Regions from separate parts of the Rothia sp. HMSC066H02 genome, predicted to be linked through region 2. Evidence: predicted binding sites of a transcription regulator. Region 2 holds the regulator's gene; the other holds the start of a gene.
What was found. The regulator HspR, encoded in region 2, represses chaperone genes until heat shock. The targets are predictions, from matches to a motif close to AAGTTGAGTCNNNNNGACTCAACTT.

Region 1 (6,514 bases), on a different contig from region 2:
GTGTCCTCGGCGCGCTGTGCTTCTTCCAGCTCAGCCTGCTTTGCGGGAATCTCACCGTACAGCAGGCGGGATGCCTCAGCGAGGTTACCCTCGCGCTGTGCAACCTCTGCGCGGGAACGCAGCTCGTCAATCTGGGTCTTGATGTCACCCACACGGTTCAGGCTAGCCTTCTCGGCCTCCCAACGAGCGTTGAGGGCGTCGAGCTGTTCCTTCTTGTCAGCCATGTCCTTGCGCAGCGCTTCCAGACGCTCCACGGATGCGGGGTCGGTCTCATCGGCAAGTGCCAGTTCCTCCATGGTGAGGCGGTCCACAGCGCGGCGCAACTGGTCGATTTCCTCCGGTGCGGAGTCAATTTCCATGCGCAGGCGGGATGCTGCCTCGTCAATCAGGTCAATTGCCTTGTCCGGCAGCTGACGGGAGGGAATGTAACGGTTAGACAGGGTTGCTGCGGCAACCAGCGCGGAGTCAGCGATCTGCACCTTGTGGTGTGCCTCGTAGCGTTCCTTCAGGCCACGCAGAATACCGATGGTGTCATCTACGCTGGGCTCACCCACGTACACCTGCTGGAAGCGGCGCTCCAGTGCGGGGTCCTTCTCGATATTCTCGCGGTACTCGTCGAGGGTGGTCGCGCCGATCAGGCGCAACTCGCCTCGGGCGAGCATGGGCTTGAGCATGTTGCCTGCGTCCATGGAGCCTTCGGATGCGCCAGCACCGACGACGGTGTGAATTTCGTCGATGAAGGTCACAATCTGACCCTCGGACTTCTTGATTTCTTCGAGGACTGCCTTCAGGCGCTCCTCGAATTCACCGCGGTACTTTGCGCCCGCGACCATGGAGCCCAGGTCCAGGCTAATCAGGGTCTTGCCGCGCAGGGATTCGGGCACGTCGCCGGAAACCATGCGCTGTGCCAGGCCTTCCACGACGGCGGTCTTACCGACGCCGGGCTCACCAATCAGAACGGGGTTGTTCTTGGTTCGGCGGGAGAGCACCTGCACGACGCGGCGAATCTCAGAGTCACGGCCGATGACCGGGTCGAGCTTGCCTGCGCGAGCAATAGCGGTCAGGTCGGTACCGTACTTTTCGAGTGCCTGGAAGGTGCCTTCGGGGTCGGGGGTGTCCACGGTGCGGTCTCCTCGGACGTTGGGAATGGTCTGTGCGATGAGCTCTGCGGTAGCGCCGAGCTTGTGCATTGCGGTTGCGGTGCTATCGGTTCCGCTGGCAATGCCCAGCAGAATCATTTCGGTAGAAACGTAGGTATCTCCGAAGCCCTGGGCGCGGGTCTGCGCTGCCTGCAGAGCGGAAAGCGCGGCACGGCTGAGGGAAGCGTTCTGCACGGAGGCACCGGATGCCTTCGGCAACTTCTTGATTTCAGCGGATGCCGCCTCGGAGATAGCGTCCACATCCAGGCCTGCAGCCTTGAGGACTGCTACGGCGACGCCTTCGCGCTGGTCCATGAGGGCCTTGAGGATGTGCGCGGTTTCAATAGTGGGGTTGCCGGCGGTTTGAGCGTTAGTATTTGCCGCCGAGATGACTTCTTGACTCTTGGTGGTGAACTTGTTGTCCATGGTGTTCCTTTCGTATTTCGAGGGGCTTATCCTATGCGCCCCTGCATTACATAACTTGAGTCTACTACACTCAATTATTCTACACAAGAGGTTAACCAAGGTTTTTTTGAGATTAAAATTTCCGCAACAGCTAAGGGTTCTTCGCACGAATAAAGCGGCGAAAGCACCAACTCCAGCCAAAAACTCCACCCAAAAGCCCTATTGTTATAGTGACCACGCTGGGTACATGTAAGGCTGGGCGCTTGCGAGTTCCCACAACAATCACAGTCACAAATGGGGACCCACATGAAAATACTGGCTCTAGGCGCAACCGGCCGCACCGGTTACCTCTTCACCCGCAAAGCCCTAGAGGAGGGGCACACCGTCACCGCCTACGTGCGCAACCCCGACAAGGCGCTAACACTTTTGGGGGCGCACCAAAATCTCACTATCGTTCCGGGAGCCCTGGACGATGCCGAGCGACTCGCCGAAGCTTCTTCCGGGCAGGACGTCATGGTGAGCATCCTGGGACAGAAAGCCACGGTGCGAGAATTTCTCTCCTCCACGTTCATGCAGGAGCGCCTACCCCTCATCATGGAGGCGGTCACGGGCGCAGGCGTGAAGCATTGCGTTCTGATGAGCGCCTACGGTGTGGGCGATACGGTACGGACCGCGTCCCTGCCCATGCGCCTGGTATGCAAGGTCATCATGCGCGGCATTTTTACCGACAAGGTTAAGGCAGACGCCCTGGTTGCCGAATATCAGCCGTATATTTCGCGTGCACATCCGGGCAGGCTGACCGATAAGCCAGGTAAGGGCGGGGTGAAGGTGTTTGATATGGCGAGTGTCGAGCGAACTCCGGGCATTCCGACGATTGCCCGTGAAGACGTTGCCGATGCGCTGCTTACTATCGCCAAGAACCCCCAGAACGCGGGCACAGATTTTTTGGTGACGATTGGGGACGTTGCCCTACGCTCGCGCCAGAAATAAACCGGTAGGCTTAATGACATGACGACTACGAACACCTTCCCCGCCGCCATTCTCTTCGACCACGACGGAACCCTCGTCGACACCGAACCCGTATGGGCTGCCGCAAAGGTTGCTCTCACCGCAGAATTTGGCGGCACCTGGACTGAGCAGGACACCCTCGATTGCCTAGGCCTGTCCATGCAGTTCACCTTGGATCGCCTACGCGAGCGCGGCGTGAACCTGCCGGACGAGGAGATTAACGATCGACTGGTGGCGAAGGTGCGCGAGGCCCTGGCACAACAGCCAGTCGAATTCCTGCCCGGCATTGAGCGCTTCCTCTCGGAGGTTCACGATGCGCAGATTCCGGCCGCCATCGTCACGAACGCCACCACCTCCGTGGCTCGCCGCACCGCGAACGCGGCACCCGAGGGCACATTCTCAGTGGTTATTGGCAACGATGAGACCACCAACCCCAAGCCGGACCCACAGCCTTATCTTTTGGCGGCAGAGCGTCTGGGTGTTGACCCGACTCAGTGCGTGGCTCTCGAGGATTCCCCTTCAGGCGTGCGCAGTGCGACCGCGGCGGGTATGCGCGTGATTGTTGTGCCGGGCGAGCTGGACGTTCCGGCGGAGCTGGGTACCGTGCGCCTCAAGCATGAGGAGCTGACCCTGGAGGCGGTTCGCGCGCTGGCGTAGCCGCGTAGTTTGCAGACTGAAAGCTCTACAGAAAACTGAATACACTTCACCGTAAAGGGTGGGATGCACAAGATGAGATATCGCGCATCCCACCCTTTGTGCGCGCCTGGGCGGTGAGCCACGCGGGCATTTGGGGCTGGCACGTTTGGGCAGAAGCTTTTAAGTGCGGCGCGACACGCAGATGACAATTTATTACGAATTACTCAAAATAACCTTGACAGCGGTTCCTTAAAATGATTTACTCATAATAACGATTCGGCGGGGCGACAAACCCCACCGAACCACAAGCATCACAGCATCATGAAGGAGACCATCATGGCATTCGCAAACTACACCGCACCCGGCCTGACCCTCGAAGAAGGCAAGGGCATTTCCGAGGTTCTCCAGGCACGTCTGCACGACCTGAACGACCTGCACCTGCTGCTGAAGCACGCTCACTGGAACGTGACCGGCCCCGGCTTCATCGCCGTTCACGAGATGATTGACCCCCAGGTCGACACCGTCCGCGAGTTCGTCGACGCCATCGCAGAGCGCATGGCAACCCTGGGCGCAACCCCCAACGGTCTGGCTGGCGCACTGGTCGCACAGCGCACCGTCGAGGACTACGCAGTTGGCCGCGCACCCGTCGCCGCTCACCTGCGTGCCCTGAACGACGTCTACACCCGCGTGATTGAGGCCCACCGCAAGGCTATTGCTTTTGCCGGTGAGTCCGACCCCGTCACCGAGGACCTGCTGATCGGTCAGACCGCTGAGCTGGAGAAGTTCCAGTGGTTCATCCGCGCGTTCCTGGAGAACGGCGAAGGCAACATCTAAGCCGCAACCATCTAAGTTGTAGCCTCTAAACTGCAGCCTACCTATGGCGGCAAGTTATATAGGCGTTAGCTTTTAGAGTCACAAGCCGGGCGGGTGCGCTCTCCTTATGGAGGGTGCACCCGCCCAGCTTTTTATGCTCGAAGCTGCCCTGCTTATTCCCAACCTCTTTTACCTTTCCCGGCACTTGAGTCCTCGTCCGTGCGGTATCACAAAGTACGTTGAGGCGAACATTAACACCGGGTTAGGCCGTCCTAGATTTTCTGTTCGGAGTGCTCTACAGTGGTTCACTGATCAACTCAGAACACACAGATTGAACGCATGATTGAGCGCCCGGGAGATACCCGGCGCGACCCGCATCCGGCGGAAAGAGAGATATGAGCACGCACGCCCCGAACGAGCACGGCGAAGACACGTACGGTGAGCAGACCGAGAAGCTTCAGGCTGACGCGGCCGAGGCTGAAAGGACCGCAGCTGAGGCGACCGAGCACAAGCCGACCCGCCACAGTGCGGTTACTTCCCCCTCCCCCGCGCAGATTAAGCGTTGGCGCCGCTACCTGGCCGACGAGGAGTCGGAGGCACGCATCTACCGTTACCTGGCTCGCCGCGCCGAGGGCACCGACCGCGAAATCTTGCTGCAGGTTGCCGAGGCGGAGAAGCGTCACCAGCAGCATTGGCGTGATATGCTCGGCGAACACGCGAATGTGCACGTGCGCCCGTCCATGCAGTCTCTGGTGCTGCAGTTCTTGGCGAAGAACTTCGGTTCGGTGTTTATTCTGGCGATGGCGCAGCGCGCTGAGTCCCGATCCCCCTACGCTGAGGATCCGGACGCCACCGAGGAAATGGCCGCTGACGAGGCAATTCACGAGGAAATTATCCGTGCCCTGGCGACCAGCGGCAGGGAGAAGCTATCGGGTAATTTCCGTGCGGCGGTCTTTGGCGCTAACGACGGTTTGGTGTCAAACCTGGCGTTGATTATGGGTATTACCGCCTCGGGCGCATCCAGCTCGATGGTTCTGCTCTCGGGTATTGCAGGTCTGCTGGCGGGTGCACTGTCGATGGCGGCGGGTGAGTTCGTGTCGGTGCGTTCTCAGCGTGAACTGCTGGATGCCTCCCAGCCGACCCAGGTGACCCTGCGTGTTGCACACGATTTGGATTTGGACTCGAACGAGCTGGAGCTCATTTACCGTGCCCGCGGCATGGAGCCGGACGCGGCGCATCACCGTGCGATGGAGCGCTTCGGCTACCTGGATTGTGACTGCGATCCGTCGCTGTCTCACCGCGAGGATGAGGATCGTGAGGAGAATGTGGCTTTGGGTACCGATATTGGTGCCGCCGCTGCGTCGTTCGCGTTCTTTGCTTCGGGTGCACTGGTTCCGATTCTGCCCTATATTTTCGGTTTTTCGGGCGTGTTCGCGATGGTGCTGTCCCTGCTGTTTGTGGGTGCGGCGCTGGGCTTCACCGGCGGCGTGGTGGGCCTGCTTTCGGGCGCTTCCCCGCTCAAGCGCGGTATTCGCCAGATTCTAATTGGTTTCGGCGCAGCGTTCGTAACCTACCTGCTGGGTCTGGCGTTCGGCACGACGGTCAGCTAATTCCAATTCCTGAATATGCTTTAGACAAGCCTATATAGCCATTACGGAATGCTCTTCACTCTCCTGTGGAGGTTGCTTCCTGGGCATAGAAAACCCCCGGCGGGTGAATCATCCGCTGGGGGTTTTCTATATGTTCTTACCCTGCATGAGGGGTTGCCCTATTACGGGTGAATCTCTGCGGTGGTGGCCTGACCGGAAACGCTCTCCGAACCGGTTGCGCCGTTGCCGGAGTAGGTCAGGTTTGCGACCTGCACGGTGGAGGTCTGCTTGTACGAGACCCAGCCGTTATCTGCCGGGAAGCGCAGCTGCGCCGGCATGAAGTTAGTCTGGCTGTAGTACTTGGTGCCGGACTGCTTCATGGTGTACGCCTTGCTGGTGGTGTAGACGATACGGCCCTTGAAGGTGTAGGTGCCGTCGGAGTTCTTGGTGACGGTCGGTACTTCTGCGGTCCAGGTGCCGGCGGTCTGTGCGACGGACAGGTACTTTGCCTGGCTTGCCGATGCGACAAGCTCGGTGGTCTTACCGGTCAGCTTGCGACCGGAGGGGGCCCATGCCTGGCCGTTGATCTTACCGAATTTGGTGAGCGACTGGGCGCTGGCGGAGACGGTGTACTCAACCTCGGTCACGAAGGTCGCACCCGCTGCGAGGGTGACGCTGCTACCGGGGATGTAGCCGGTGCCGGTTGCGGTGTCCTTGGTCGGTACGGACCACCAGAAGCCGCTGGAGGACATGTACGCGCCGTTTGCGCCGGTCTGGGAGTTGGTGACGGGGGTGAACTTACCTTCGCCGTTAACGTAGGTTGCGCTCTTGGGCTTGGAGGTTGCGTCGTCCCAGTTGATGTCGGAGTCGGGGGTGCCGGAGGCGGTGAAGTGTGCCTCGGGGCTTGCCGGGTTGATGGTGCCG
Region 2 (6,514 bases):
GGAATGCACCGAGGAAGCCAATCAGGTGGTTGGGGAACATTCCGCCGTCGTTCCAGAGGTTTGCGACGGATGCCTGCGCACCACTGGGCGAGGTGAAGCCGACGGCGATCATGCCGCCGCCAACGATAATCAGGGCGACGATGGCGACGATCTTAATCATGGAGAACCAGAATTCGATTTCGCCGAAGTTCTTTACGGAGACCAGGTTCAGGGTCAGCAGAACAGCGATGACGGCGAGCGCCGGGATCCAGGCTTGCAGGTCGGGCCACCACATGTGCAGGTAGCCGACGATTGCGATGATGTCCGCGACGGCGGTGACCACCCACATGAACCAGTAGGACCAGCCGAGGAAGAACCCGGCCATGGGGCCGACGAGGTCGGTGGTGAAGTCGGAGAAGGACTTGTACCTCAGGTTGGAGAGCAGGATTTCGCCCATAGCTCGCAGCACCAGGAAGATGACGGCGCCGATGAGCATGTACACGAAAATAACTGAGGGACCCGCCATGGAGATGGCGCGACCGGAGCCCATGAACAGGCCGGTACCGATGGCACCGCCGATTGCGATGAGCTGGATGTGGCGGTTGCTTAGACCGCGGTGCAGTCGCTCTCCCTGTTCGGGAGCTTTAGGATTCAGGCTGACGTTGTTCTGTTCAGTCACGACGTCCTCTTTTCAGCGGTTGTACCCCGTACCGCATGTGCCGTTACTGGAATAAGAATCGTTAGATCGCAGCGGGCACGGTCACTGTATGTTTATGCGGCCATTTGCTTGCGGGGTGTCCCCGGATTTCGGGGCGAGGCTAGAGCTCTATCAGATACCGCGCGGCATTCGGAAGTGTCACGCTATCGATTGACGCGGAGTTTTTCTGAGAGCCCTCACAGCTACTTGGATAGTTATTCTACAGGTGTTAAGTGCAAGAAAACAGGATTTACGGCAAAAATGTGACCTATTTCTATTATTCACGTCATATCAAGCAGTGTAAAAAATGCCGCCCGGAACGTAAACAGGCAGGCATGAGGGCACGCGAAAGCCCCGCCTCCGCATCCTCAAAGAATGCAGAAACGGGGCTTACCAACAGCGCCGCAGAAAGAACAGAATTACTTCTGAGCAGCCTCTTCAGCAGGCTTCTCGGCGGCCAGTGCGCGAGCACGCTTCGCCGCATGGTGGCGGGTCAGAATCTCGTAGCCAATAGCCAGAGCGATGAACCAGATGGGGGTCAGCGCCAGACCGATTGCGGTGTCCGGGTACAGGCTCAGGGCGTAGACCATAACAGCAAAGAAGACCAGACCAAACCAGCTCATACCAATACCCCAGGGCATCTTGTATACGGATGCCTCGTGGCGTTCGGGGAACTTCTTACGGTAGACCAGGTACGCAATCAGGATCATACTCCAGGTGAAGATACCCATCATCGACGCCACGGAGGTCACCACGGTGAACGCCTCCATAATGCCGCTACCGGCGTACAGCATGACCAGGCTGAACAGCAGCAGCACGGTGGTCAGGTACAGGGCGTTGGCGGGCACACCGTTCTTGGTGAGCTTGCCCAGTGCGGAGGGTGCGGCGCCGTCGTGTGCCAGACCGTAGACCATGCGGGAGGTCGAGAAGATACCGGAGTTCGCAGAAGATGCCGCGGAGGTCAGCACCACGAAGTTCACCAGCGATGCGGCAACAGCAATGCCAGCCAGGGAGAACATACCCACGAAGGGGCTCATGGACTTATCCAGCTTGTCCCAGGGGGTCACGGCGAGGATGGTCATCAGCGGCACAGCGTAGAAAAGCGCAATGCGGAAAGGCACAGCATTAATAGCCTTGGGCAGGGTGCGCTCGGGGTGCTTGGTCTCAGCCACGGCGGTACCGACGAGCTCAGCACCCACGAAGGCGAAGAGAGCAATCTGGAAGGAGCCCAGGAAGCCGGTCACGCCCTGGGTGAAGATACCGCTACCGGAGGGGCCGGGGTGGTCCCACAGGTGGGTTACGGAAGCGGTAGTACCGTCGGGGCTGGTGAAGCTGAAGGCGACCATGAGCGCACCAACAATAATGAGGGCGACAATCGCGACGATTTTAATGACTGCGAACCAGAATTCGATTTCGCCGAAGTTCTTCACCGAGGGCAGGTTCAGCAACAGCAGCGCGACAATGACGACGAGTGCCGGAATGAATTTGGGCATGTCGGGTAGCCAGTATTGCACGTAGCCGGTGATTGCGATGACGTCCGCAATACCCGTGACAACCCAGAAGAACCAGTACGACCAGCCGACGAAGAAGCCGGCGCGCAGGCCGAGGATGTCGGTAATGAAGTCGGTGAAGGACTTGTACTTGGGGTTGGAGAGCAGAATCTCACCCATGGCGCGCAGAACAAAGTAGATGACGCTACCAATAATCGCGTACACAAAGACGATGGAGGGGCCGGTCAGGGCAATGGTCTTCGCCGAGCCGAGGAACAGGCCGGTACCGATGGCGCCGCCGATAGCGATCAGCTGGATGTGTCGGTAGCTCAGTCCGCGCTGGAGCTTGGAGTGCTCAGCTTCGGAGTCTAGGCCGGTGACGGAGTTGTGCTGCGTTGGCTGCTGTGTCACGTATTTCTCTTTCCTGCGTCGGTTCGCCCCAGTTTTTACTCGGGGTTCTACTCGGGGGCGGTTCCGGGTGGTTGGTATTCGTGCATAATCCTGAACGGCGTACATGGAGGGGTAATTCCCGCATCCATAGCCTGCGCGGTGCGCTGGGGCTTGTAAACTCCGATTTCGCGGGGTTTACAAATTTTTGCGCCACCGATAAAGAATTATGCAAAGAATGCATAATTTCAAATTTTACCCCCTCATACCCACACAAGTACAAGGAATCCAACATGGCTAGGATTTGAGACGGCGCAGGGAGGCGACAGTTCAGGGGCAGCGCGAGCCTGCGGTGACCTGCCGAGTGCGAGAGCCCCCCATCCGGAGCGCCCCGCCTCTTCAGTTTTCAAAAAATTAAGAAACTTTACAAGTAAAACTTTACAATGCGAGAAAGTGGGTCTAGAGTAGAAACCGTTCAAACGAAAACCTAACCGACCAAACACAGAACAGAAGGACACAACAATGAGCAAGTTCTCCAACGCAGCACTCCGCCTCACCGCCGGCGCACTCATCCTCGACGCAGGCGTCAAGAAGCTCAAGGCAGACGAAGGCACCTACGCCTTCCTGCAGCAGATGGCGGCAACCGGCGTTCCCGCAGTCTCCAAGCTGGACGCAGCAACCTTCGGCAAGCTCATCTCCGGCGCAGAGACCGCACTCGGCGCAACCCTGCTGACCCCCTTCATCCCCGCACGCCTGGCGGGCGCAGGCCTGACCGCATTCGCGGCAAACCTGATGACCATGTACTTCCGCAACCCGGACATGCACGACAAGTACTTCCGCCCCACCCAGGACGGCCAGCAGCTCGCCAACAACATCGTGATGCTCGGCGCGGGCCTGGCACTGCTGGGCTCCAAGAAGTAAGCCCCTCCTCTTAGCTCACTCCTCAAGCAACCTCGCGAAAGTGCGGCGGGAACAGTCTTTGTTCCCGCCGCACTTTTGTATGCCCGCTGATTTTCTATGCGCACCGAATTTCTACGCTTCGCAGACCGCGCACGCCACCTACCCACACCCGACCAGCCCAGTATCACCCGCCCGTACAAGCCGCGAAACCGCACGGTGCCGCGGCCCTGCGCTATTCTTTTAGGTATGTCTACTGAGAACACGCAGCCTAGCCAGGCACCCGAATCCACCGAAGAAAAGGCCAAGAAGCCGGTTCCCGAGGAATTCTTCCGCCAGCCCTACTCCTTCGTCCGCCGCGGCGACCGCCTCACCGCGCGCCGCCAGAAGGCGTGGGACACCTACTCCCCCACCCACGTGCTGGACATCCCGCGCCTGCGCACCGACACCTCCGTCGCACCCGAGGCGACCTTCGACCCGGTTAAGATTTACGGCCGTGAGGCGTACCAGGTCGTCGAGATCGGTTCCGGTCTGGGCGAGGCGATTGTGCACCGCGCAGCTGAGGTGCCCGAGGCGAACTTCCTCGCCGTTGAGGTGTACACCCCCGGCATCGCGGACCTGCTGCTGAAGATGGGCAACGCCGGCGTGGAGAACGTGCGTGTGGCTCAGGCGAACGCACCCGAGCTGCTCGACAACATGCTTGAGGAGAACTCCGTGGACGAGCTGTGGGTGTTCTTCCCGGACCCCTGGCACAAGTCCCGCCACCACAAGCGCCGCCTGGTATCCCCGGCGTTCGCTGATAAGGTTGCGCGTGTACTCAAGCCCGGCGGCATTTGGCGTCTGGCGACCGACTGGGAGGAGTACGCCCTGGTCATGCGTGAGGTTCTGGAGGCGCACCCCGACTTTGAGAACATGAACCCCGGCGCCGGTGCGACCGAGGAGGATCCGCTGGGTGGTTGGGCTCCGCGTTGGGAGGGTCGCACCCTCACCAGCTTTGAACGTAAGGCTCAGGAGGCGGGCCGCCGCGCGCACGATCTGACCTACCGCCGCAAGTAAGCGGGGCAGCGCCAGTTACCGCCAGGTGGTTTCCCGCCAGCGCGCAAAGTGCATATAGGTTAAAGCAGGTGAGGCTCCCCGTTCGTTCGGGGAGCCTCACCTCCTTGTGTGTGGGTCTGAGTGCATGCGGGGCGGGGGTCTACCCTCCCTCGCGCGGCGTATGACACAAAGACGCACAAGCCTATATGGGTCGCTGACTAGCGCAAATGAGCTAGAACAGCCGAGCCGTTTATCCCAGTGTAGCGGGTTTAGCCGGTTTAGCGCTGCGGCTTCGTATCATCCGCCGTAGCCGACTGGTGACGCTGACGGTACAGCACCACAGCCGAAGAACGCTGACGAGGCGCCGGGCGGGTACCGCGGGCAATATGCACCACGTCGCCACTGGTACCGGCAGCGAACACGCGCTCCGCCAAGCCCAGCTTCACCTTCGCATCCTCAACCTGACGCTGCAGCGCCGCAATCTGCTCCTGCTGCTCCTCCACGAGGGACTCCAGCTCAATAATGCGGCGAATACCCTCCAGGGAGACGCCCTCCTGCGAGAGCTGCTGAATCTGCTGCAGACGGTTCACGTCACGCTGCGAATAGCGGCGCGCTTTGCCGGGCGCACGCGAAGGCTGGACCAGGCCGATGCGGTCGTACTGGCGCAGGGTCTGCGGGTGCATGCCCGCCAGCTCAGCCGCCACAGAAATCACGAAAACCGGCAGGTCCACGCTGTGCAACGGCTTGCCGCTACGGGACTTAGATGATGATTCTCGAGATGCCATGGTTTACTTCGCCTTCTTCAACAGATCCTTACGCGGGTTCTCCTGCGGTGCCAGTTTTACGAACTTATCGAATGCTTCCTGCGCCTCTGCGCTCAGCTCGGTGGGCAGTACAATCTCCGGGATGACCAGCAGGTCGCCGTCGCCGCCCTTAGCCTTGAAGCCACGGCCCTTAGCGCGCAGTCGGCGGCCGACCTGGCCGGGTGCCAGGCGCAGCTTCACGGTGGATGCGTCGGGCAGGGGCACCTCAATCACTGCGCCGTCGACGGCCTCGGCGAGGGTGACGGGTGCGCGCAGGATCAGGTTGTTGCCCTCGCGCGAGTACACGGAGTCATCGGAGACGCGCACGGTGACCTTCAGGTCGCCGCCGCGCAGGCCCTTGCCGCGCAGGCGCACCTTCTGGCCGTCCTTAATGCCTGCGGGGATGCGTGCCTCGGTGTGGGAGCCGTCCGGCAGGAACACGGTCACGGTCGCGCCGGTGTACGCCTGGGCGAGGCTGACGCGGGTGCTGGTGGTGCTTTCTTCGGGGGCTGCGTGCTGTGCACCGCCGAAACCGCCGCCACCCATGCCGCCGAAGTCGGCGCTGGTGAAGCCTGCGGAGCGTCGGGAACCGCCAGCGCTGCCGCCGAAGAGTCCACCGAGCAGGTCGTCAATGTTGATGCCTGCGCCGCCATTGCTGAAGCCGCCGAATGCGTCCGCGCCGGGGTAGCCGGTGTAGCTGCCACCGCCGAATCCGCCCATGCCAGATGCGCCGTAGCGGCGGATCTGGTCGTACTCTTCGCGCTGCTTCTTATCGGAGAGCACGTCGTATGCTTCCGAGATTTCCTTGAACTTCTTCTCTGCTGCGGCGTCGCCGGGGTTCAGGTCCGGGTGGTACTTGCGGGAGAGCTTGCGGTACGCCTTCTTGATGTCGTTTTCGCTTGCGTCTTCGCTGACACCCAGTGCCTTATAAAAGTCGTCGGTTAGCCAGTTTTCACTTGCCATGTTGTGTTTCTCCTTCTGCGGTGATGCGCCGCCCTCCTCGGTTACGGGACGGCTTGCAGGGGCACCGCGTGCTTGTCTTAATGCTCTATATAAAAGTTTAGTCTACTTGACTCAATTTTGAAAGGGTTGAGCCCAAAAAATTGCACCCCTACAAGCCTTTTAACCGCCGCTCCTACGAGCCAAAACCCGCGCCAACACACCGGGTATAGCAACCCCGACAGAACAGGCGCGCCAGGCAGAACAGCCCGTGCAAATAGCTCAGG

Region 1: clpB (ATP-dependent chaperone ClpB) is a predicted target of HspR. The motif match lies at 1,618-1,642, and genes of this name have one in related genera.

The regions. Positions count from the first base shown of each region.
Region 1 is NZ_KV818667.1:309,180-315,693, reverse strand. It holds gene clpB (ATP-dependent chaperone ClpB) at 1-1,565, opposite strand, end outside; gene HMPREF2999_RS01365 (NAD(P)-dependent oxidoreductase) at 1,851-2,534, shown strand; gene HMPREF2999_RS01360 (HAD family hydrolase) at 2,553-3,209, shown strand; gene HMPREF2999_RS01355 (Dps family protein) at 3,525-4,022, shown strand; gene HMPREF2999_RS01350 (VIT1/CCC1 transporter family protein) at 4,397-5,611, shown strand; gene HMPREF2999_RS01345 (amino acid oxidase) at 5,773-6,514, opposite strand, start outside.
Region 2 is NZ_KV818683.1:12,726-19,239, reverse strand. It holds gene HMPREF2999_RS04305 (amino acid permease) at 1-658, opposite strand, end outside; gene HMPREF2999_RS04300 (amino acid permease) at 1,096-2,577, opposite strand; gene HMPREF2999_RS04295 (hypothetical protein) at 3,076-3,474, shown strand; gene trmB (tRNA (guanosine(46)-N7)-methyltransferase TrmB) at 3,700-4,506, shown strand; gene HMPREF2999_RS04285 (heat shock protein transcriptional repressor HspR) at 4,764-5,270, opposite strand; gene HMPREF2999_RS04280 (DnaJ domain-containing protein) at 5,274-6,251, opposite strand.